3 regions of the Streptomyces sp. NPDC088252 genome follow, and region 1 is predicted to be linked to each of the others. Evidence: riboswitches for the same ligand, from Rfam matches in the RefSeq annotation. Region 1 holds a riboswitch; each other region holds the start of a gene.

Evidence for each region. A riboswitch is a leader RNA that binds a small molecule or an ion and turns the genes downstream of it on or off. The one in region 1 is predicted to bind thiamine pyrophosphate.
Region 2: another riboswitch for thiamine pyrophosphate. It lies ahead of thiO (glycine oxidase ThiO); the one in region 1 lies ahead of thiC (phosphomethylpyrimidine synthase ThiC).
Region 3: another riboswitch for thiamine pyrophosphate. It lies ahead of ACIOHC_RS27490 (thiamine ABC transporter substrate-binding protein); the one in region 1 lies ahead of thiC (phosphomethylpyrimidine synthase ThiC).

What each region holds. Positions count from the first base shown of each region.
Region 1 is NZ_JBIURS010000002.1:623,429-630,972, reverse strand. It holds gene ACIOHC_RS06640 (LacI family DNA-binding transcriptional regulator) at 1-1,031, shown strand, start outside; gene ACIOHC_RS06635 (metallophosphoesterase) at 1,205-2,263, shown strand; gene ACIOHC_RS06630 (hypothetical protein) at 2,446-3,270, shown strand; gene thiC (phosphomethylpyrimidine synthase ThiC) at 3,508-5,283, opposite strand; TPP riboswitch at 5,276-5,409, opposite strand; gene ACIOHC_RS06620 (YibE/F family protein) at 5,480-6,802, shown strand; gene ACIOHC_RS06615 (SsgA family sporulation/cell division regulator) at 6,883-7,320, opposite strand; gene ACIOHC_RS06610 (helix-turn-helix domain-containing protein) at 7,422-7,544, opposite strand, start outside.
Region 2 is NZ_JBIURS010000013.1:192,922-200,465, forward strand. It holds gene ACIOHC_RS26195 (deoxyribonuclease IV) at 1-140, opposite strand, end outside; gene pknB (Stk1 family PASTA domain-containing Ser/Thr kinase) at 147-2,063, opposite strand; gene ACIOHC_RS26205 (thiazole synthase) at 2,217-3,011, opposite strand; gene thiS (sulfur carrier protein ThiS) at 3,014-3,274, opposite strand; gene thiO (glycine oxidase ThiO) at 3,271-4,452, opposite strand; TPP riboswitch at 4,450-4,562, opposite strand; gene ACIOHC_RS26220 (hypothetical protein) at 4,614-4,976, shown strand; gene ACIOHC_RS26225 (NAD(P)/FAD-dependent oxidoreductase) at 4,986-6,239, shown strand; gene ACIOHC_RS26230 (Rv2175c family DNA-binding protein) at 6,311-6,676, shown strand; gene thiE (thiamine phosphate synthase) at 6,779-7,432, shown strand; gene metF (methylenetetrahydrofolate reductase [NAD(P)H]) at 7,532-7,544, shown strand, end outside.
Region 3 is NZ_JBIURS010000015.1:40,165-47,708, reverse strand. It holds gene ACIOHC_RS27500 (phosphatidate cytidylyltransferase) at 1-714, shown strand, start outside; gene rlmN (23S rRNA (adenine(2503)-C(2))-methyltransferase RlmN) at 816-1,922, shown strand; TPP riboswitch at 1,964-2,080, shown strand; gene ACIOHC_RS27490 (thiamine ABC transporter substrate-binding protein) at 2,154-3,266, shown strand; gene ACIOHC_RS27485 (ABC transporter permease) at 3,422-5,035, shown strand; gene ACIOHC_RS27480 (ABC transporter ATP-binding protein) at 5,038-6,063, shown strand; gene ACIOHC_RS27475 (SRPBCC domain-containing protein) at 6,267-6,719, shown strand; gene ACIOHC_RS27470 (hypothetical protein) at 6,941-7,544, opposite strand, start outside.

The DNA of each region.
Region 1 (7,544 bases):
ATGTGGCCGCCGCCGCCGGCGTCTCCATCACGACCGTCTCCGACGCGCTCAACGGCAAGGGCAGGCTCCCGGACGCCACCCGCCGCCATGTCCGTGAGGTCGCTGAGCGCCTGGGCTACCGCCCTTCCGCCGCGGCCCGAACCCTCCGTACCGGCAAGTCCGGCCTCATCGGCCTGACCGTGACGACGTACGGGGACGAACCCTTCACCTTCACGGAGTTCGCCTACTTCGCCGAGATGGCCAGAGCCGCCACCTCCGCCGCGCTCGCCCGCGGCTATGCCCTCGTCATCCTGCCCGCCACCTCACGCCACGACGTCTGGTCGAACGTCGCTCTCGACGGCACCGTCGTGATCGACCCCTCCGACCAGGACCCGGTCGTCACGGAGCTCGTACGCCAGGGTCTGCCCGTCGTCTCGGACGGCCGGCCGGCCGGAACGCTCCCGGTCACCGCATGGGTCGACAACGACCACCGGGCCGCCGTGCTCGACCTCCTCGACCATCTCGCCGCCGCCGGGGCCCGCCGCATCGGCCTGCTCACCGGCACCACCACCGACACGTACACCCGGCTCTCCACCACCGCCTACCTCCACTGGTGCGAGCGCGTGGGCCAGGATCCGGTGTACGAGTCCTATCCCGCCCACGACCCGTGCGCGGGTGCGGTCGCCGCCGACCGGCTGCTGGCCCGCCCCGACCGCCCCGACGCCGTCTACGGGCTCTTCGACCCCAACGGCACCGATCTCCTGGCGGCCGCCCGCAGATACGGCCTGCGCGTCCCCGAGGACCTCCTGCTGGTCTGCTGCAGCGAGTCCACGGTGTACGCGACGACCGAGCCCCCCATCACGACCCTGTCGCTCAAGCCGCGCAGAATCGGCACGGCGGTCGTCCAACTGCTGATCGACGCCATCGAAGGCGTCGATCACGACGGACCGGTGGAGCAGGTGATACCGACGGAGCTCATCGTCCGGACGTCCTCGCAACGCCGTCCACCCCGCACCACGGTCAGCGCGCCCCGCTCCCCCGCAGGGGATTGATCAGGCGATTTCGGACCAATCGGCCGGTGAACCTGACGTGCGCCCGGATTCACCACCCCTGGTGCGTCACAGAGCACGATTCGCATTCCTATGATGGGCGCACGACACCGCGGACCACCCCGACCAGCAGGGCCCGTCAGGTGTACGGCGGCGCGACGGTGGTGGAGGGGTCGATGACACAGGGGGCCGGTCAGGAACCCGTGGTGCGGACTGCGACGTTGCGTGACTTCCGCGTACCGCCCTATGCGCAGACCCCGGTGCCGCCTTCATCGCCGCACCCGGGCCACGCGGTACCGGAAGACGAACTGCCTGAGGGGTACACGCCCACCGAGCGCGATCTCCCCGTGATCAACCGCGGTGACACCGTCCAGGTGCGGGCCGTCCCCGACCCCCGGCCCGTCCCGGAGCCGGGGCTCGGACCGCTGTACGTCGTCGGCGATGTCCACGGCTATCTGGACGAGCTCCACGCCGCGCTCGCCGAACAGGGCCTCATCGACGCCGAGGGCAACTGGTCCGCGGGCAATGCCCGGCTCTGGTTCCTCGGCGACTTCACCGACCGCGGCCCCGATGGCATCGGCGTCATCGACCTGGTGATGCGTCTCTCCGCCGAGGCAGCGGCCGCCGGCGGCTACTGCAAGGCCCTGATGGGCAATCACGAACTGCTGCTCATCGGCGCCAAGCGGTTCGGCGACACCCCGGTGAACTCCGGCGCGGGCACCGCCACCTTCCAGGCCGCCTGGCTGCTCAACGGCGGCCAGAAGAACGACATGGAGCGGCTTCAAGATGTCCACCTCCAGTGGATGTCCCGGCTCGACGCGATCGTCGAGGAGGACGGGCATCTGCTGATGCACTCCGACACGACGGCGTACCTCGACTACGGCACCAACATCGAGGACGTCAACGACACCGTGCACGCCATTCTCACGCGTAACGACGCCGACGAGTGCTGGGACCTGTTCCGGAAGCTCACCAAGCGGTTCGCCTTCCGCGACGAGGCGGGTCCACAGGCCGTCCGGGAACTGATGTCGGCCTATGGCGGACATCGCATCGTCCATGGTCACAGCCCCATTCCGTACCTTCTCGGCGAGGTCGGCTCGGAGGACGGAGAGGACGGTTCCGGCCCCGTGGTCGAAGGGCCGCACGTCTACGCGGACGGCCTCGCCATCGCCATGGACGGCGGAGTGACCATGGCCGGAAAGCTACTGGTCGTCCAACTGCCCCTGCATGTCTGACGTTCCTCCGGGAAGACGCTTCCACGACCTGACCGCGCCGATCACTGGGCCTATTTCCGGAAACCCCCTGTCACCCCGTGCCGTGGGCGCTCTACCATCGGCGTATCAGTAGCAGGCTCTCCTCCGTTTCCGCCCAACTGCCCGGCCCGAGCGGGTACTCAGGCCCAACGGAGCATCGGGGGATGCACATGAAAAGCGCTCCGCACCTGCTGACCGAGGACCGCCCCGAGTACGAGCGGATCCTCGACGACGCACTGCGCCACGCACATGAACGACCGGATCTGGCCGCGGTCGGCGAGCGGCTCAATGCCGTCCAGTTGCGCACCATGGCGCTGGACGCCACGGCGCTGATCACGGCCACGGCCGCCACCGAGTACGAGCACTATGTGAAGGCCCGGCAAGAGCTGCGTGGACCGGTCGAAGGAGCGGGCGAGGATTCGGGTGTCGGTCCCGGCACGGGCCGTCAGAACCGGTCGGGCGCCGGCATAGGGGCTGTCATAACGGTTCTGGCGCCTGTGCTCGCCGGCACCGCCGCCTTCATATTCCTGCTGGCCGGCTATCTGCTGAAACTGCTCAGCCCGCCGCCGTCCTTCGCCTCCACCATGGTCACCGCGGGCTGGTTCTTCGCGGCGGTGATGGCCGCCGCGATCCTCGCCGCCGCCGTCGGACTGCTCATCACCGCGCTGCGCAACGGCTCGACGTCGCAGCCCTCCGAGGACGCCGAGGACGAGCTGCCGGAGGATGTGGCACGCGCCCGGGAGGCATGGCGCCACGCGCTGCTGGAACGCGGCATCCTGCCGTTCCTCAGGGACGCGCTCGCCGACCCCGAGGCCGGCCGCGCGTCGCGCACACCGCATCGCTCGGCGAACCGCATCCCGAAGATCGGCTACAGCAGACCGGACTTCACGAGCCCGGACGAGGGCCCGGCGGCAGGCCCACGCCCGACGTTCACCAGCCCGGACTTCACCAGCCCCGACTTCGGCGGGCCCGAGCACGAACCGGACTGACCGGGTCCGGTCGTATCGACGACCACCGGTAACGGCCTGATCGACCCTCTATCGTGCACCAGGCCGTAAGTCCCTTACTACAGCGCGATCCTGATGATCAGTCGCCTCCTGCGCCGCCCCGTTCGCCGACTCTCCGACGCCACCGCGCCCCGGTCCCGCCGCGCGCCCGGAGAGCGGCGGACGGGTGGCGAAAGTCCGCGAGAAGACCTTCGCCACCCCCGGCGCCGTGCGACGGGCTCAGTCCGCGATCGGCAGATAGACGCGGTTGCCCGCCGCCGCGAATTCCCTGGACTTCTCCGCCATGCCCGCGTCGATCTCGGCCTGGGAACCGCCGTGTTCACGACGGATGTCCTGGGAGATCTTCATCGAGCAGAACTTCGGGCCGCACATCGAGCAGAAGTGCGCCGTCTTCGCAGGCTCGGCCGGCAGCGTCTCGTCATGGAACTCCCTTGCCGTGACCGGGTCGAGAGCCAGGTTGAACTGGTCCTCCCAGCGGAATTCGAAGCGGGCGTCGGAGAGCGCGTCGTCCCAGTCCTGCGCCCCCGGATGCCCCTTGGCGAGGTCCGCCGCATGGGCCGCGATCTTGTACGTGATGACGCCGGTCTTCACATCGTCCCGGTTGGGCAGGCCCAGGTGCTCCTTGGGCGTGACGCAGCAGAGCATCGCCGTGCCCCACCAGGCGATCATCGCCGCGCCGATGCCCGAGGTGATGTGGTCGTACGCCGGAGCGACATCGGTGGTCAGCGGGCCGAGCGTGTAGAACGGCGCCTCCTCGCAGATCTCCTGCTGCAGGTCGATGTTCTCCTTGATCTTGTGCATCGGGACATGGCCCGGCCCCTCGATCATGGTCTGCACGCCGAACCGCTTGGCGATCGTGTTCAGCTCACCGAGCGTGCGCAGTTCGGCGAACTGGGCCTCGTCGTTGGCGTCGGCGATCGACCCGGGGCGCAGCCCGTCGCCCAGCGAGTACGTCACGTCGTACGTGGCGAGGATCTCGCAGAGCTCCTCGAAGTGCTCGTACAGGAACGACTCCTTGTGGTGCGCGAGGCACCACGCCGCCATGATCGAGCCGCCGCGGGAGACGATGCCGGTCTTGCGGCGGGCGGTCAGCGGAACGTACAGCAGGCGCACGCCGGCGTGGACCGTCATGTAGTCGACGCCCTGCTCGGCCTGCTCGATGACAGTGTCCTTGTAGATCTCCCAGGTCAGCTCCTCGGCCCTGCCGTCGACCTTTTCGAGGGCCTGGTAGAGGGGGACGGTGCCGATCGGCACGGGGGAGTTGCGCAGAACCCACTCACGGGTGGTGTGAATGTTGCGTCCGGTGGAAAGGTCCATGACCGTGTCGGCGCCCCAACGCGTCGCCCATGTCATCTTCTCCACCTCCTCCTCGATGGAGGACGTCACCGCGGAGTTGCCGATGTTTGCATTGACCTTCACCAGGAACCGCTTGCCGATGATCATCGGCTCGGTCTCGGGATGGTTGACATTGGCCGGCAGCACGGCCCGGCCCGCGGCGATCTCTTCGCGCACCACCTCTGGTTCGACGTCCTCCCGGATCGCCACGTACTCCATCTCCGGAGTGATCTCGCCCCGGCGGGCGTACGCGAGCTGGGTGACCGGCCGGCCGTCCCGGCTGCGGCGGGGCAGCCGCGGGCGGCCGGGGAAGACGGCGTCGAGGTTGCGCAGCCCGCCACGCGGCGAGGTGTGCTTGAGCCCGTCGTCCTCGGGGCGGGCCGGGCGGCCCGGGTACTCCTCGGTGTCGCCGCGCGCGATGATCCAGTTCTCCCGCAGCGGTGCGAGACCGCGACGGACATCGGTCTCGGTGGTGGGATCGGTGTACGGCCCCGACGTGTCGTACAACGTCACGTCCTTGCCGTTGGTGAGGTGCACCTGACGGACCGGCACCCGGAGGTCCGGGCGTGAGCCCTGGACGTACCCCTTGTGCCAGCCGATGGACTTCCCGGCCTCGTCGCTCTGGTTCGAGGCAGGCGTGCGTGCGTCCGATGTGGTCATGAGACCTACTCCCTACGCCGGCATTACCCGGTAACAGGTTCGGCGGTCGGCGCAGCCTGTCCCGTACAGATGTACGGATATCAGCGCCCTCTCAGCCCGGTGCTCCGAGCTCCCGCGTGTGCAAAGGTCCCCCCACGCTAGCGCCCTGTCCGGCGGAATGAACAGAGGGCCCTTTCCTTCTTGCGATGATCGGCCGGTGACGTCCCCCCAGCACGACCCCGACCCGCAGGGCCATCAGCACGGCCATTCCCACGGCCACGGCCCTGCAGCGCCCGTCTCCAAGCATCTGCGCAAGGTCATCGCCGCCGTACTGATCCCGTTCGCCACCGCGGTCGTCGTCGGCCTGGTGGCGCTCTGGCCGGGAGGTGCGCCCTCGCACGAGCGGACCGGTGTCGGTTTCGACCGGCAGACCCAGCAGGCCAAGGTGGTGAGGATCGACAAGGTGGACTGCAAGGAAGTGAACGCCGCCCAGATGCCCACCAGTGGCGACACCACGACGCCGCCGGGGAACGGGGCGGGGTTGTGCGAGAAAGCCACCGTCGAAGTGACGACCGGTCATGACACGGGCCGGACTTTCCTCGAGATCGTCCAGCCCGACGCACCGCGTCAGTTGCGCGAGGGACAGGGAGTGGTCGTGGCGTACGCCCCCGACGCCCCCCGTGATCTGCAGTACTCGGTGACGGATGTGAACCGGAAGTTCCCGATGACGCTGCTGGCCGGGATCTTCGCCCTGGTGGTGGTCGCGGTGGGCAGGATGCGCGGCGTGATGGCACTGGTCGCGCTCGCCGTGTCGTTCGCCGTGCTGACCCTGTTCATCCTCCCGGCCGTCCTCCAGGGCTCGAATCCACTGCTCGTCGCAGTGATCGGGGCCAGTGCGATCATGCTGATCGCGCTCTACATGTGCCACGGCCTGACCGCCCGCACCTCGGTCGCCGTCATCGGCACCCTGATCTCCCTGCTGCTGATCGGGCTGCTCGGATCACTCTTCATCGGCTGGGCCGCCCTGACCGGCAACACCGATGACAGCACCGGCCTCATCCACGGCCTGTACCCGCACATCGACATGAGCGGTCTACTGCTGGCCGGTGTGATCATCGGCTCGCTCGGGGTGCTCGACGATGTGACGGTCACCCAGACATCAGCGGTCTGGGAACTGCACCAGGCGAACCCGACGATGGGTGCGCGGGGTCTCTACCGGGCAGGGATCAGGATCGGGCGCGATCACATCGCCTCGGTCGTCAATACGCTGGTGCTGGCCTACGCGGGTGCCGCGCTGCCGCTGCTGCTGCTGTTCTCGATCGCCCGGAGCAGCGTGGGGACGGTGGCCAACAGCGAACTGGTGGCGGAGGAGATCGTACGAACGCTGGTCGGCTCGATCGGACTGGTCGCCTCGGTACCGGTGACGACCGTGCTCGCCGCGCTGGTCGTCTCCGCGGACCGCACGGGGCTCGGCGCGGAAGCCGTAGCTCCAGCACCCGTACGGACCGGGAAGGGCCGCCGTCGAAGGGCGAGGGCTTGAACGCCTCCACACGGAGAGCGATTCACCCATTCGGCGGGTGTCGTGTTCGACCGGCGGGCCGACCTGCGGCGCCGCGCTCTTCAGCCGGCGTTCTGTTCCTCAGTGAGGATCCGGCCCAGAGCCTCTTCCAGATTGCCCTCGAAGTCACCCAGCGTGCACTCCTGCCCGAGAGGCACGAGTTTGTCGGTGCGGTCGAGAAAGGCCACGAGCGGCGCCGTACCGGCCCTGAAGAGGGCGCGATCCGTGCCCACCTGGAGACGGATGTGTACATCGGACAACCCTTCGGGCTCCGTGGGCCCGATGTGCACATCGCCGTCCCCACTGGGGCTGTTGAGGCCGTCGAGCAGCAGCTCACGGCCGAATGCCCAGGTGACGGGGGCGTCGCCGGGCAGATGGAAGGTCATCCGGATCGCATATGGATCGCAGACTTCGTACCGGAGCTCCACCGGGATCCTAAAAGAGAGCTCCTCGGAAACGAGGAAGCTCATCATGACCTCAGCTTGAACCGACTCGCGCATCGTTCAACCCCGCAGTAGATGAATCTGGCCAGGAATGATCCCCCGTGGCCCTATTGACGCCATCGTGGTGCACGCGATAGCAGATCACAAGGAGTGATTTTTCAGATACTGATAGAGAACACGAACGAGCGCAAGAGGCTGGCCACTTCGCAACGTAGTTGTTCGACTGCGGGGAGCAACCGATCTTCTTGCTCCAGGGGTACGGAAATCGCCATCGCTGCGGC
Region 2 (7,544 bases), on a different contig from region 1:
TTGCCGACGGGCGTCGCCCAGCCGCGCGGGTTGGCGACGAAGACCTGGACGGCCTCCGCCCCCATCTCGCGGGCGTAGGAGAGGCCCACCTTGGCGAGGCCGCCGGCCACGGGAACATGACCGCCGACGGGGTTGCGCATGTGGATCTAGAGTCCCTTGGTCTTGATGGTGATGGTGCTGCCCTCGGGGGCCTGCTTGCCGCCGTCGACGGACTGGCTCGCGATCGTGTCGCTGAAGGAGAGGAACGGGCGGTCGACCTTGACCTCGAAGCCCGCGTCCTCCAGCTCGCTCCTGGCGTCGTCGAGATTCTTACCGGTGACGTCCGGGACGTCGATCATCCGCGGTCCCTTGGAGACCGTGAGCGTGATGGTGTCGCCCTCGGCGGCCCGGCTGCCCTCGGCCGGTGACTGATGCGCGATGTCGCCCGCGACCTCGGGGGAATTGACCCGGTCGGGCAGTACCTCGGCCTTCAGTCCCTCCTCGTCCAGCGCGGCGGTGGCGTCCTCGACGGACAACCCGGTGACATCGGGGACATCGACCGGAGCGCCCTTGCTGACCACCAGGGCGACGGCGGAGTCCGGGTGGCGCTCGGTGCCCGCCTCGGGTTCCGTACGGATCACCTTTCCCCGGTCCGTCTCCTCGCTGAACTCCTTGGTGACCATGCCGGGCACCAGGCCGGCCTTCTCCAGCGCATGTTCGGCATCGGCCGCTGCGAGGCCCTGGACATCGGGCACCTTCACGATCTCGGGGCCGCGCGAGACGACCAGCGTCACCGCGTCGTTCCCCCGGATGCGGGCGCCGGAACCGGGGTCGCTGCTGATGACCTTGCCGCGCGGCACGGTGTCGCTGTAGTCCCGCTTGACGCCCTTGAGCTCCAGGCCCGCGTCCGAGAGCCGCTTCTGGGCGGCCTTCTCGGTCTGCCCGAGCAGCGAGGGGACCCGGGTGAACTGCCCGGAGTTGATGTACCAGACACCGGTGCCGACCCCCAGCACCAGCAGTACGGCGACGACCGCGGCTATGAGGGAGCGGCGCGGATCGAGTAGGCGCCGGCCTCCCGGCGCGGGCGGCGTCGATATCGGCGGCGGCATCTCCAGCCGGCTGGTGTGGTGGGCGACGCCCTGGTCGGCCGGGAGCAGCCGGGGGATCACGCTCGTGCGGTCCTCGGCGGCGTCGTGCGTCTCGGCGAGGGCCTGCGGCGGGACGGCGTCGAGCTGGGCGTCGGTGAGTCCGGAGCGGGCCTCCCGGGTCTCGGCGAGCAATGCCACCGCGTCGAACGGGCGGACCTCGGGGTCGCGGGCGGTGGCGCTCGCCACCAGGTCGTCGAGCTCCACGGGGAGACCCGCGACGGCGGCCGACGGGGCCGGGACGTCCGCGTTGAGGTGCTGGTAGATGACCTGGGCGGGGGTGTCACCGGCGTGCGGCTTGGACCCGGTCAGCATTTCGTACAGGACGACACCACAGGCGTACACATCGGTGCGGGTGTCCGCCGTGCCGTGCTCTATCTGCTCGGGGGCGAGGTAGGAGACGGTGCCCAGGACGGACCCGGTGGTGTTGGTGACGGCGCCCACGGCCCGGACGAGCCCGAAGTCGGCGACCTTGACCCGGCCGTCGTCCCCTATGAGGACGTTCTCCGGCTTCATGTCGCGGTGCACGAAGCCCGCCCGGTGCGCGGCGCCGAGGGCGGCGAGAACCGGTTCCAGGATGTCCAGTGCCGCCCTCGGCTGAAGGGCGCCGCGATCGCGCAGTACGTCGCGCAGGGTGCAGCCCGCCACGTACTCCATCGCGAGGTAGACGTACTGCCCCTGGGCACCCTGGTCGAAGACCGCGACCACATTGGGGTGCGCCAGCCGGGCCACGGACTTGGCCTCACGGATGAAGCGCTCCACGAACGAGGCGTCGGTGGCGAGCGCCGGGTGCATCACCTTGAGGGCGAGCACCCGGTCGAGCCGGGTGTCCACGGCCCGGTAGACCGTGGCCATGCCGCCCACGGCGATGCGGGCATCGACGCGGTAACGGCCGTCGAGCAATTGCCCGACAAGAGGGTCCTGGAGGGTCGTATCCACGCATGCGAGTCTACGAGCAGCCACGGACACGACCCACGGGCCGGGGCACAGCCGGGGCAGTACTGCAGCCGAGCCGTGACAGGGACGTGCGCCCCGAGGCGTCCTGGCGGTGCACGGCCCCGCCCCCGCCGGGCCGCGGTGGGTCCCGGCGGATCAGAACGCCGGACGTTCCGGGTCCAGCACCGCGCGCCCCTCCACCGGTGACGAAGCCTCGGCGAAGTGCCGGCGCGGGATCCGGCCCGCGCGGCACGCCAGCCTCCCGCCCTCCACCGCGTGCCGCATCGCCGCGGCCATCAGCTCGGGTTCCTGCGCCCGGGTCACCGCGGACGCCAGCATCACCGCCGCGCACCCCAGCTCCATCGCGAGCGCCGCGTCCGACGCCGTTCCGGCGCCCGCGTCGAGGATCACCGGCACCTGGGCCTGCTCGACGATCAGCCGGAAGTTGTGCGGGTTGCGGATGCCGAGGCCGGAGCCGATGGGGGAGCCGAGCGGCATGATCGCCGCGCACCCCATGTCCTGGAGCCTGCGGGCCAGCACCGGGTCGTCATTGGTGTAGGGCAGCACGGTGAAGCCGTCGTCCACCAGGGTCTCCGCGGCGTCCAGCAGCTCGATCGGATCGGGCAGCAGGGTCCGCTCGTCGGCCACCACCTCCAGCTTGATCCAGTCGGTGCCGAGCGCCTCGCGGGCCAGCCGGGCGGTCAGCACGGCCTCGCCCGCGGTGAAGCAGCCCGCCGTGTTCGGCAGCACGCGGATGGAGAGCCGTCGGAGCACGGAGAGCACCGAACCCTGCACGGTCGGATCGAGGCGGCGCATCGCGACGGTGGTCAGTTCGGTACCGGAAGCGGTCAGCGACCGTTCGAGCACGTCGAGGCTGGGTGCCCCGCCGGTCCCCATGATCAGCCGGGAGCCGAAGGCGGTGTCGCCGAGAGTGAAGAGGTCGTCGGACATGGTCAGCCTCCCTGGACCGCGGTCAGGACCTCGACGCGGTCCCCGTCACCGAGTACGGCGGTGGACCACTGGCCGCGCGGGACGACGGTCTCGTTGACGGCGGCCGCTACGCCGGAGTGCGCGGCGGTCAGGGTGGCGACGAGGGCGCACAGAGTGGTGCCCGCGGCGAGCAGGCGGACCTCGCCGTTCACGGACACGGACAGGGGCGCGAGGCCGGGCTCGGGCGTGGAAGCGGCCATGGAGGGGGGTGTGGGCTCGGTCATGCGGGCTGCTCCTGACGTACGGGGGCGGCGGGCGAGAAACGGAACGGGGTGAAGGGGCGGGCCGGCTCGGGCAGCTCGCCGTCGGCCAGGAGTGCCGCCATGACGTCGCCGGTGATGGGGGTGAGCAGCACTCCGTTGCGGTGGTGGCCGGTGGCGAGGTGGAGGCCGGGCAGGGCGGTGGGGCCGAGCAGCGGCGCGTTGTCGGGGGAGGCGGGGCGCAGACCGGCACGGGTCTCGGTGAGCGGCAGTTCGGTGATGCCCGGCACCAGTTCGTGGGCGTCCCGCAGCAGTTCGTAGACGCCGCCCGCGGTGACGGTGGTGTCCCAGCCCATCTCCTCGCTGGTGGCGCCGACGACCAGTTCGCCGTTCTCACGCGGTACGAGATAGACATGGCTGCCCCGGACCACGGCCCGGACCGTCCGGGTGAGGAAGGGCGCGTACGCGGCGGGCACCGTCAGCCGCAGCACCTGCCCCTTCACCGGACGGACCGGCGGCACGACCTCGTCCGGCAGCCCCGGCAGCCTGCCGCTCAGGCTGCCCGCGGCGAGCACGACCTGGTCGGCGGTGAGTTCCGTGCCCCCGGCGAGGACGGCTCCGGCGGCCCGGTCGCGGACCACCGTCAGGCGCTCCACCCATCCGCGGTGGAAGACCACCCCGGCCCGTTCGCAGGCGGTCAGCAGAGCGGCGGCCAGCCGACGGGGATCGATCTGATGGTCGCCGTCGACCCGCAGACCGCCGCGGACGCCCGGCGCGAGCATCGGCTCCAGGCGCCGGCATTCGCGGCCGGTGAGCCACTCCGACTCCAGGCCGGAACGCTGCTGCAGGGCGTGCAGTTCCCGCAGATGGGCGCGGTCGTCGGAGTCCAGCGCGACAGCCAGCGTGCCGCAGGCGCGGAAGCCGGTCTCCCGCCCGCTCGCCGCCTCCAGTTCGGCCGCGAAGTCGGGATAGCGGGCGGCCGAGGCGACGTTGAGGCCCAGCAGCATCTGTTCGCCGTAGTGGAGTTCGGTGACGGCGGCCAGCATGCCGGCCGCCACCCGGGCGGCCCCGCCTCCCGGTTCGGGGTCGACGACCGCGGTGCGCAGTCCGCGTTGCGCGGCCCGCCAGGCGGTCACCAGACCGATGATCCCGCCCCCGATGACGAGGACGTCGGATCCGTCTCCGTTCCGTGTAGAACGCATGGGCGTCCAGCCCCTCCCTTCGCCGGCATGACCCGGATCAGGTTCGTACGGTCGGAGGCCGCCCAGCCTCCCTCTCAGCCCGGTGCGTCCGGGCTCCCGCGAGTGTTTTACGTTGGCCACCCTAAACCCCGCCCGCTGGACCCAGTAAGGGAGCAACCCCCGTGGCCCGTTCGCTCGACGGACTCGTCCTCTATCCGGTCGCCGACCAGGCCCCGGGGCAGGTCGGTACCCGTACCCGCTTCACGTACCACGAGGAGAACGGCCGGATCTGGGCCGAGTACGCAGGCGGCGACGTGGTCCGCGGCCACCTTGTCGGTACGCGCGTCGACGACACCCTCGACTTCCGCTACGTCCAGCTGAAGCAGGACGGAACGACCTCCTCCGGCCACTGTGTCTCCACCGTCGTCGACCTCGCGGACGGCAGGGTCCGGCTGGACGAGCGGTGGGAATGGGAGTCCCAGAACGGCAGCGGTACGAGCACGGTGGAGGAACTCCCCTTTCCTGACGATACGTCAGATGTTTAAGGTGTACGGGTGAGCGAGCAGCAGCAGTCGGAGCGACCGGACCGGCGGGCGGGGCGACGTGTCGTCATCGTCGGCGCCGGCATGGCCGGAGTACAGACGGCGGTGGCCCTGCGGGAGCAGGGCTTCACCGGTCCCGTCACCCTGATCGGTGCCGAACCGCACCAGCCCTACGACCGGCCCCCGCTGTCCAAGGCGGTACTGCTGGGCGAGGCCGAGGGCTCCGCGTTCGACGTCGACTTCGAGGCACTGGACATCGATCTGCGGCTGGGGTGCGAAGTCACCGGTGTGCGGCCCGGGGCGCACGAGCTGGACACGCCGTCAGGGCCTGTTCCCTACGACGTGCTGGTGGTCGCGACCGGCGCCGAACCGATCGTCCTGCCCGGTACCGAAGGCGTTCCCGGTGTCCATCTGCTGCGTACCCTCGACGACGCGGCACGACTGCGGCCCGTCCTCGACGAGCGGCACGGCGTCGTGGTCGTCGGAGCGGGCTGGATCGGCGCGGAGTTCGCCACCGCGGCCCGCGCCGCGGGCTGCGAGGTCACCGTCGTCGAGGCCGCCGACCGGCCGCTCGCCGGCGCGATGCCCGCCGAGGTGGCCGCCCCGATGGCCGCCTGGTACGCCGAGAGCGGCGCCGAACTCCTCACCGGGGCCCGGGTCGAGCGCATCGAATCCGGCCGCGTGATCCTGGCGGACGGCCGCGTGATCCCGGCCGGAGCGGTCGTCGTCGGCATCGGCGCACGGCCCTCCACCGCCTGGCTGGCCGGTTCCGGCATCGCCCTCGGCCCCGACGGATCGGTGACCGCCGACGATGCGCTGCGCACCTCGCTGCCCGATGTGTACGCGGTGGGCGACTGCGCCTCGTTCCCCTCCGCCCGATACGGCGAACGCCTTCTCGTCCACCACTGGGACAACGCCCTCCAGGGCCCGCGCACCGCCGCCGCCAACATCATCGCGGCAGGGGCCGGGGAAGGTCCGGCGCCGCAGACGTACGACCCCGTGCCGTACTTCTGGTCCGAGCAGTTCGGCCGGTTCGTGCAGTACGCGGGCCACTGTGCGGCGGCCGACACCCTGCTGTGGCGCGGCGATCCGGCGGACCCCTCCTGGTCGGTGTGCTGGCTGCGCGACGGCGTCCTGGTCGCGGTCCTCGCCGTCGGCCGCCCCCGCGACCTGGCGCAGGGGCGCAGGCTCATCGAGGCGGGGGCGCGGCTCGATCCGGCCCGGGTCGCGGATCCCTCCGTACCGCTGAAGTCGGCGACCCCCTGACGGCGTACCCCGCACCCCCGTACGGTCGGCCCGGCTACCGACTGTCGGTCCGGGATGGCACGCTTGTCCCCGTGACCGAGATTGACGCAAAGATCGATGCTCTCGTCCCTGCCTGGCTCCACCTCCCCGACATCGCGGAAATGCTCGATGTCGAGGTGACGCGCGTGCGGCAGCTGGTCAAGGAGGGCCAGCTCATCGCCGTACGACGTGGAGAGAACCGGGCGCTGCAGGTGCCTGCCGCCTTCATCGCGGGCAACAAGGTCGTCAAGGGCCTCTCCGGCACCCTGACGCTGCTGCGGGACGACGGCTTCACCGACGAAGAGATGCTGGAATGGCTCTTCACCCCCGACCCGACCCTGCCCGGCACCCCCGCCCAGGCGCTGAGCGAGAATCGCGGCACGGAGGTGAAGCGTCGCGCCCAGGCGCTCGCCGTCTGACCGCCTGCCGTAGGTGAGGTGCGGGCCCGCGGTATCGCGCGGCCCGCACCCAGCACCGTTCCGACAACCGCTCCACGACGCTCTCCAGGGGGGAACCGCTCCATGCCCACGCCTCGCGCGCTGCTGTCCGAAGCCCGGCTGTATCTGTGCACGGACGCCCGCAAGCGGCAGGGCGACCTCCCCGCCTTCCTGGACGCCGTCCTCTCCAGCGGGGTGGACATCGTCCAGCTGCGCGACAAGGGCATGGAAGCGGCCGAGGAGCTCGAACACCTGGCCGTCCTCGCCGAGGCCTGCAGGCGCCACGGCAAGCTCCTCGCGGTGAACGACCGGGCCGACGTCGCCCACGCCATCGGCTCCGACGTGCTGCATCTCGGCCAGGGCGACCTGCCGGTGCCCGCCGCCCGCGCCGTCATCGGCGAGGAGGTGGTGATCGGCCGCTCCACCCACGCGGAGCCCGAGGTCGACGCGGCCGTCGCCGAGCCCGGTGTGGACTACTTCTGCACCGGCCCCTGCTGGCCCACGCCGACCAAGCCCGGCCGGCCCGCCCCCGGTCTGGACCTGGTGCGCTACGCCGCCTCGCTCGGCACGCGGCGCCCGTGGTTCGCCATCGGCGGGATCGACGCGGGCAATCTCGACGAGGTGCTGGACGCCGGAGCCCGCCGGGTGGTCGTCGTGCGGGCGATCACCGAGGCCGCCGACCCCGCCGCCGCCACCGCGGAGCTCGCCGGGCGAATCCGGGCACGCGCTGGGGACTGATCCGGCCAGATGTCCGAGGAGTGGACAAACAGCCAGTCAATTCGGACAATTAACGCTGGTCTGGTCCTGTGGTCGTCGCACTCTGGTTAACCTGCCCGTATGGCCCTTGGCA
Region 3 (7,544 bases), on a different contig from region 1:
GTGATCGCCGTCGCCGTCGTCGTGGGGCTCTGGGAGCTCACCTCGCGGCTGGAGGAGCGCAAGGGCATCAAGGCGCCGCTCGTTCCGCTTGCGGTCGGTGGCGCGGCGATGGTGGTGGCCGGGTACGCCCGGGGCGCCGAGGGTGCCTGGGTGGCGATGGCGCTGACCGCGCTCGCGGTGCTCGTCTGGCGGATGACCGAGCCGCCGGAGGGCTACCTCAAGGACGTCACGGCCGGTGTGTTCGCCGCGTTCTACGTGCCGTTCCTGGCGACCTTCGTCGCGATGCTCCTGACCGCGGACGACGGGCCGCAGCGGGTGCTCACCTTCCTGCTGCTGACCGTGGTCAGCGACACGGGCGCGTACGCCGTCGGCTGGCGCTTCGGGAAGCACAAGCTCGCGCCGCGCATCAGCCCCGGAAAGACCCGCGAGGGGCTGTTCGGGGCCATCGCCTTCGCGATGGTCGCCGGGGCGCTGTGCATGCAGTTCCTGATCGACGGCGGTTCCTGGTGGCAGGGGCTGGTGCTGGGGCTCGCGGTCGCGGTCAGCGCCACCCTCGGCGACCTGGGCGAGTCGATGATCAAGCGGGACCTCGGCATCAAGGACATGGGCACGCTGCTGCCGGGGCACGGCGGCATCATGGACCGGCTGGACTCGCTCCTGCCGACCGCCCCGGTGGTCTGGCTGCTGCTGGTGCTGTTCGTGGGTTCCGGCTGATCTGCGAGATCCACCGTCCTGACCTGGGCATTCATGCGTGAGGGTCCGTCGTCCACAGGGCGGCGGGCCCTCATCGTTGCGTCTGCGACACTGGATGGACCATGCCTAAGCCCGGAGAACTCACTTTCGTCGCGCCCCGCGGAGCCAAGAAGCCGCCGCGGCACCTCGCCGACCTCACGCCCGCCGAGCGCAAGGAAGCGGTCGCCGCGATCGGCGAGAAGCCGTTCCGCGCCCAGCAGCTCTCGCAGCACTACTTCGCGCGGTACGCGCGCGACCCGGCCGAGTGGACCAACATCCCGGCCGGTTCGAGGGACAAGCTCGCCGAGGCGATGTTCCCCGACCTGATGTCCGTGGTCCGCCACATCAGCTGTGACGACGACACCACCCGTAAGACGCTGTGGAAGCTGCACGACGGGACGCTCGTCGAGTCCGTCCTGATGCGCTACCCGGAGCGGGTGACGATGTGCATCTCGTCCCAGGCGGGATGCGGGATGAACTGTCCGTTCTGCGCGACGGGACAGGCCGGTCTCGACCGCAATCTGTCGACCGCCGAGATCGTTCACCAGATCGTGGACGGCATGCGGGCCCTGCGCGACGGGGAGGTCCCCGGAGGCCCGGCACGGCTCTCCAACATCGTCTTCATGGGCATGGGTGAACCGCTCGCCAACTACAACCGGGTGGTCGGCGCGATCCGTCGCCTGACCGACCCGGAGCCGGACGGCCTGGGGCTCTCGCAGCGCGGGATCACCGTCTCCACCGTGGGTCTGGTGCCCGCGATGCTGCGCTTCGCCGACGAGGGTTTCAAGTGCCGTCTCGCCGTGTCCCTGCACGCGCCGGACGACGAACTGCGCGACACGCTCGTCCCCGTGAACACGCGGTGGAAGGTGCGCGAGGTGCTGGACGCGGCGTGGGAGTACGCGGAGAAGTCCGGTCGCCGGGTCTCCATCGAGTACGCGTTGATCCGGGACATCAACGACCAGGCGTGGCGCGGTGATCTGCTCGGCCGGCTCCTCAAGGGCAAGCGGGTGCACGTCAATCTGATCCCGCTGAACCCGACGCCCGGCTCCAAGTGGACCGCCTCGCGGCCCGAGGACGAGAAGGCCTTCGTCGAGGCGATCGCGGCCCACGGGGTGCCGGTGACGGTGCGGGACACCCGCGGCCAGGAGATCGACGGAGCCTGTGGACAGCTGGCGGCGGCCGAGCGCTGAGGCCGGGACGGCCCGTGTAACCTGGGCCTGAAATCAACTTCATATTCCGACAGGGGAGCGCCACAGCGCTGAGAGTGCGGCACCGAGGACAGGTCGTCCGCAGACCCTCTGAACCTCGCCCGGGTCATTCCGGGTAGGAAGTTCGGTCATCAACTCATGCTGTTGCGCCCTGCCCGCATTGCGCGGGCGGGGCCGCGTCTCTTCCTGGCCAAAACCCAGGAGGAATCCACAATGAGCACCACACGCAGAACCAAGCAGCTCGCGGCGACTGCTGCCGCTGCCGCGCTCGGCGTCACGGCGCTGGCCGGATGCGGGAGTTCCGACAAGTCCGCCTCCGGTTCCGGCGGCACGAAGGGCTCCGGCTCGAAGACCGTGACGCTCGTCAGCCACGACTCCTTCAACGCCTCCCCGGACGTGCTGAAGGAGTTCACCAAGGAGACCGGCTACACCGTCAAGGTGCTGAAGAGCGGCGACGCCGGTGTCGCGCTCAACCAGGAGATCCTGACCAAGGGTTCCCCGCGCGGCGACGTGTTCTTCGGCGTCGACAACACCTTGCTCTCCCGTGCCCTGGACAGCGGGCTCTTCACGCCGTACGAGGCGAAGGGCATCGACCGGGTGGCGGCCGACACGCGGCTGGACGGCGCCGGGCACCGGGTCACCCCGATCGACACCGGCGACATCTGCGTCAACTACGACAAGAAGTACTTCGCCGACAAGAAGCTGGCACCGCCGCGTTCCTTCGACGACCTGGCGAAGCCCGCGTACAAGAACCTCCTCGTCACCGAGAACGCCGCGACCTCATCGCCCGGCCTCGGCTTTCTCCTCGGCACCGTCGCCACTTACGGCGACAAGGGCTACCAGGACTACTGGAAGAAGCTGAAGAGCAACGGCGTCAAGGTCGTCGACGGCTGGGAGCAGGCCTACAACGAGGAGTTCTCCGGCTCCGCGGGCGGCCGGAAGGCGAAGGCCGACCGGCCGCTGGTCGTCTCGTACGCCTCCAGCCCGCCCGTCGAGGTGCTCTACGCGAAGCCGCAGCCGGCCGAGGCCCCCACCGGCGTCGCCACCGGGACCTGCTTCCGCCAGATAGAGTTCGCCGGTCTGCTGAACGGTGCGAAGAACGAGGCGGGCGGCAAGGCCCTGCTGGACTTCCTGATCAGCAAGCGGTTCCAGGAGGACATGCCGCTCAACATGTTCGTGAACCCGGTCACCGAGGGTGCGAAACTGCCCGAGCTCTTCACGAAGTTCGGTGCGAGGGTCGACAGGCCGACGACTCTTGCCCCTGATCGGATCTCCAAGAACCGTGAGCAGTGGGTCCAGTCGTGGTCCTCGCTCGTAGTGAAGTAGCGAAGACTCCCGTACGCGGATCGGACGCGGGCGGGAAGGGCGCGCCCGAGGGGGACGAGCAGCGGACGCGTGGCGAGGAGCCGCGCGGCCGCTTCGGGCGCGTGGACCCGGTGCGCGCGAAGGCGTGGCGCGGGAACGCGGTGCGGCTCGGTCTGATGGCCGTGCCCGTCGCGTTCTTCGCGCTGTTCTTCGCCTACCCCGTCACCGCCATCGTCGGCCGCGGGCTGAAGGCCGACGGCGTCTGGCAGTTCGGCCGGATCGGCGAAGTGCTGACCCGGCCGGACATCCGTGACGTCCTCTGGTTCACCACCTGGCAGGCGCTCGCCTCGACCGCGCTGACCCTGCTGATCGCGTTGCCCGGCGCCTATGTCTTCGCCCGTCTCGACTTCCCCGGCAAACAACTGCTGCGGGCGGTCGTCACCATTCCGTTCGTCCTGCCCACCGTCGTCGTCGGGACGGCCTTCCTGGCGCTGCTCGGGCGCGGCGGGTTCCTCGACCAGCTCTGGGGCGTACGGCTCGACACCACGGTCTGGGCGATTCTGCTCGCCCATGTCTTCTTCAACTACGCGGTGGTCGTACGGACCGTGGGCGGGCTGTGGTCACAGCTCGACCCGCGGCAGGAGGAGGCCGCCCGGGTACTGGGCGCCGGACGGTTCGCCGCCTGGCGACGGGTCACCCTGCCCGCCCTGGCACCCGCCGTGGCCGCCGCCGGGCTGATGGTCTTCCTCTTCACCTTCACCTCCTTCGGGGTCGTGCAGATCCTCGGCGGTCCGGGGTACGCCACGCTGGAGGTGGAGATCTACCGGCAGACCGCCCAACTGCTCGCCCTGCCGACGGCCGCCGTACTGACGCTGGTGCAGTTCGCCGCCGTCGGAGCGATCCTCGCCGTGCACGCGTGGACCGTACGGCGCAGGGAGACCGCGCTGAAGCTGGTCGACCCGGCACAGACCGCCCGCAGGCCGCGCGGCGCCGGGCAGTGGTCGCTCCTCGGCGGGGTGCTGCTGACCGTGCTGCTGCTGATACTGCTGCCGCTCGGGGTACTGGTGGAACGCTCGCTGGACACTCCCGGGGGCCATGGCCTGGACTTCTACCGTGCCCTGCAGTCCGTGGACGCGGGCGGCGGTACGTTCCTGGTCGCACCGCTTCAAGCGATCTGGAACTCGATCCAGTACGCACTGGTCGCGACGGTCATCGCGCTGTTCGTCGGCGGGCTCGCCGCCGCGGCGCTGACCCGGCGCGCCGGGCGGCTCGTCCGCGGCTTCGACGCGTTGCTGATGCTGCCGCTCGGGGTCTCCGCGGTCACCGTGGGCTTCGGCTTTCTGATCACGCTGGACAAGCCGCCGCTGGACCTGCGGACTTCATGGATCCTGGTGCCGCTGGCCCAGGCGCTGGTCGGTGTGCCCTTCGTCGTACGGACGATGCTGCCGGTCCTGCGGGCGGTGGACGGCCGGCTGCGGGAGGCGGCGGCGGTGCTCGGGGCGTCCCCGCTGCGGGCCTGGCGGGAGGTCGATCTGCCCTTGGTACGGCGGGCGTTGCTGGTCGCGGCCGGCTTCGCGTTCGCCGTGTCGCTGGGTGAGTTCGGCGCGACGGTGTTCATCGCGCGGCCCGACCGCCCGACGCTGCCGGTCGCCGTGGCCCGCCTGCTGGGGCGGCCCGGGGAGCTCAACTACGGCCAGGCGATGGCGCTGAGCACCATTCTGATGGTGGTCTGCGCCGTCTCGCTGCTGCTGCTCGAACGTATCCGTACCGACCGATCCGGGGAGTTCTAGGGATGCTGACACTGGAATCGGCCACGGTTCGCTTCGGTGAGCGGGCGGCGCTCGACAGGGTGGACCTCGACGTCGCCGAGCACGAGATCGTGTGCGTGCTGGGGCCGAGCGGCAGCGGCAAGTCGACCCTGCTGCGGGTGGTCGCCGGGCTGCGTCCGCCGGACGGCGGCCGGGTGCTGCTGGACGGCGCGGACCAGGCCGGGGTGCCGGTGCACCGGCGTGGTCTCGGCCTGATGTTCCAGGACCACCAGCTGTTCCCGCACCGGGACGTCGGTGCGAATGTCGCCTTCGGGCTGCGGATGCGCGGGGTCTCGCGACGGGACCAGGAGCTCAGGGTCGCGGAACTCCTGGGCCTGGTGGGCCTGCCCGGCGCGGAACGCCGGGCCGTCGCCGCGCTGTCCGGCGGTGAGCAGCAGCGAGTGGCCCTCGCGCGGGCCCTCGCCCCGCGACCGAAACTGCTGATGCTGGACGAGCCGCTCGGCCAGCTCGACCGCGGCCTGCGCGAGCGGCTCGTCGTCGAACTGCGGACGCTCTTCGGGCGGTTGGGCACGACGGTGCTCGCCGTCACCCATGACCAGGGCGAGGCGTTCGCCCTGGCCGACCGGGTGGTGGTGATGCGCGAAGGGCGGATCGCGCAGGTGGGGACCCCGCTGGAGGTCTGGCAGCGGCCGGCGTCCGCCTTCGTCGCCCGGTTCCTCGGTTTCGACAACGTGGTGGAGGCGACGGTGTCCGGTACGGCCGCCGACACGGTGTGGGGCAGGGTCCCGGTGGCCGAGGGCTCGCCGCAGGGGGCGTGCGACCTGCTGGTGCGCCCCGCCGGGGTCCGGATCGGCGCCCCGGACGAGGGGCTGCGCTGCACGGTCGGGACGCGTACGTTCCGGGGCAACCATGTCGCCGTACGGCTGACGCCGCCGGGCGGTCCGGTCCTGGAGGCGGAGTGCGCGTTGCGGAACGCGCCGGAGGAGGGCGCGACGGTGGGGGTCGGCTTCGACGCGGCGGAGACCGTCGTCCTGCCCGCCGTTCTCTGACCGGTCGTGCGGCAGGCGCCGGCCGCACCGCGTTCACTGGACCGGCCGAGGCGCATCCGGCGCTCCGGCCCGCCCTTTCCCGGCGCCCGGAACTGCCGGAGCGCGCCGGGGGACGGTACGCGCCGGGTCGGCGCAGTGATCTGCGTGCAAGCTGGGGGAGGAGACGCGCAAGGTCCGGAAGGACTCCGGGAAGGACGGGAACAATGACCGAGTCAGCACGCGAGGGCATCGACATCACCCGCGTCCTCGACGCCCCGCGGGAACTGGTCTTCGAGGCCTGGACGACACCCGAGCACTTCGCCGCCTGGTACGGCGGGGACGCCGAGGTTCCGCTCGACCGGGTGTCGATGGACGTCCGGCCGGGCGGTACCTGGAGCCTGGTCATCGTGGTGCCGGGTACCGAGATGCCCTTCCACGGGGTCTACCGAGAGGTGGTCGCCCCCGAGCGGCTGGTCTTCACGCTGAAGGACGCCACCGCGCCCGCCGACGTCGAGGGCGAGACCGTCACCGTCACTTTCACCGACCGCGGCGACAAGTCCACCGAAATGGTCTTCACGCAGCGCGGCGGCAACCTCACGGCCGAGCAGTACGCGGCGGCCGAGGACGGCTGGGACGCCTTCTTCGACGCGCTCGTGACCCGGTTGGCCTCGCTCTGAACCGGCCCCGGCCGCCGGTCCGCCGGGCGAGCGGTCACGGGGCCGGGCGGCCGTCGTCCACCCGGTGACCGGCGGGGTGAACGAGGGCCCGGCGGCCCGGTCCCGGCCGGACGACGGCGGTGCGAGGACACGACCTCGCCGAACGTGGCGAGCGACTCGGTCCCCGGGCAGGGCGGTGCCGGTGTCCACGTCTCCCGGCCGACGTGCCGGGAGACGTGGACTCAGGCCGTCAGCGGCAGCGCCGCCAGCTCGGCGATCAGCCAGGTCAGCGGGGCGAAGACTACCAGCAGGGCGGCGGCGCGCAGCGCCGTCGCGAACCGCAGGGCCGAGATCGGGGCGCCGAGCCGCAGCACCGCCCGCGTCGTCAGGGTGCGGTCCTGCCTCGCCTCCAGCGCCGAGGTCAGCAGCGTCGCCGTCGTACAGCCGAGGACGAGCACCGCGCCGAGCGCCGTGAGCGGGCCGAAGGGGCGCGGCCCCGTTCCGTACAGCGCGTAGGCGGCGATCACCGCGGAGAGCACCGCAGAGACCACCCCGAGCGGCCCGCCGATCCGGCGCGCCTCGTCCATCAGCACCCGTCCCGCCAGCAGGCGCACGGCACCGGGGCGCACCGCCTGCAGCAACCGCCCGCAGTGATACGCCAGGCCGGGGCCGGCCATGGCCAGACCGATCGCCGTCAGCGTCCAACCCGCCAGCACTCCGGCCGGGGTGGCGTCCAGCCTGCCGGGGAGCGGGAGCAGGCTCCGGCCCTCGCCGCCGCTCATGTACGCCTCGACGGCGAGACCGGCCGCGGTCAGCGCCACCCCCCAGGGCAGCCCGGTCGGGGGA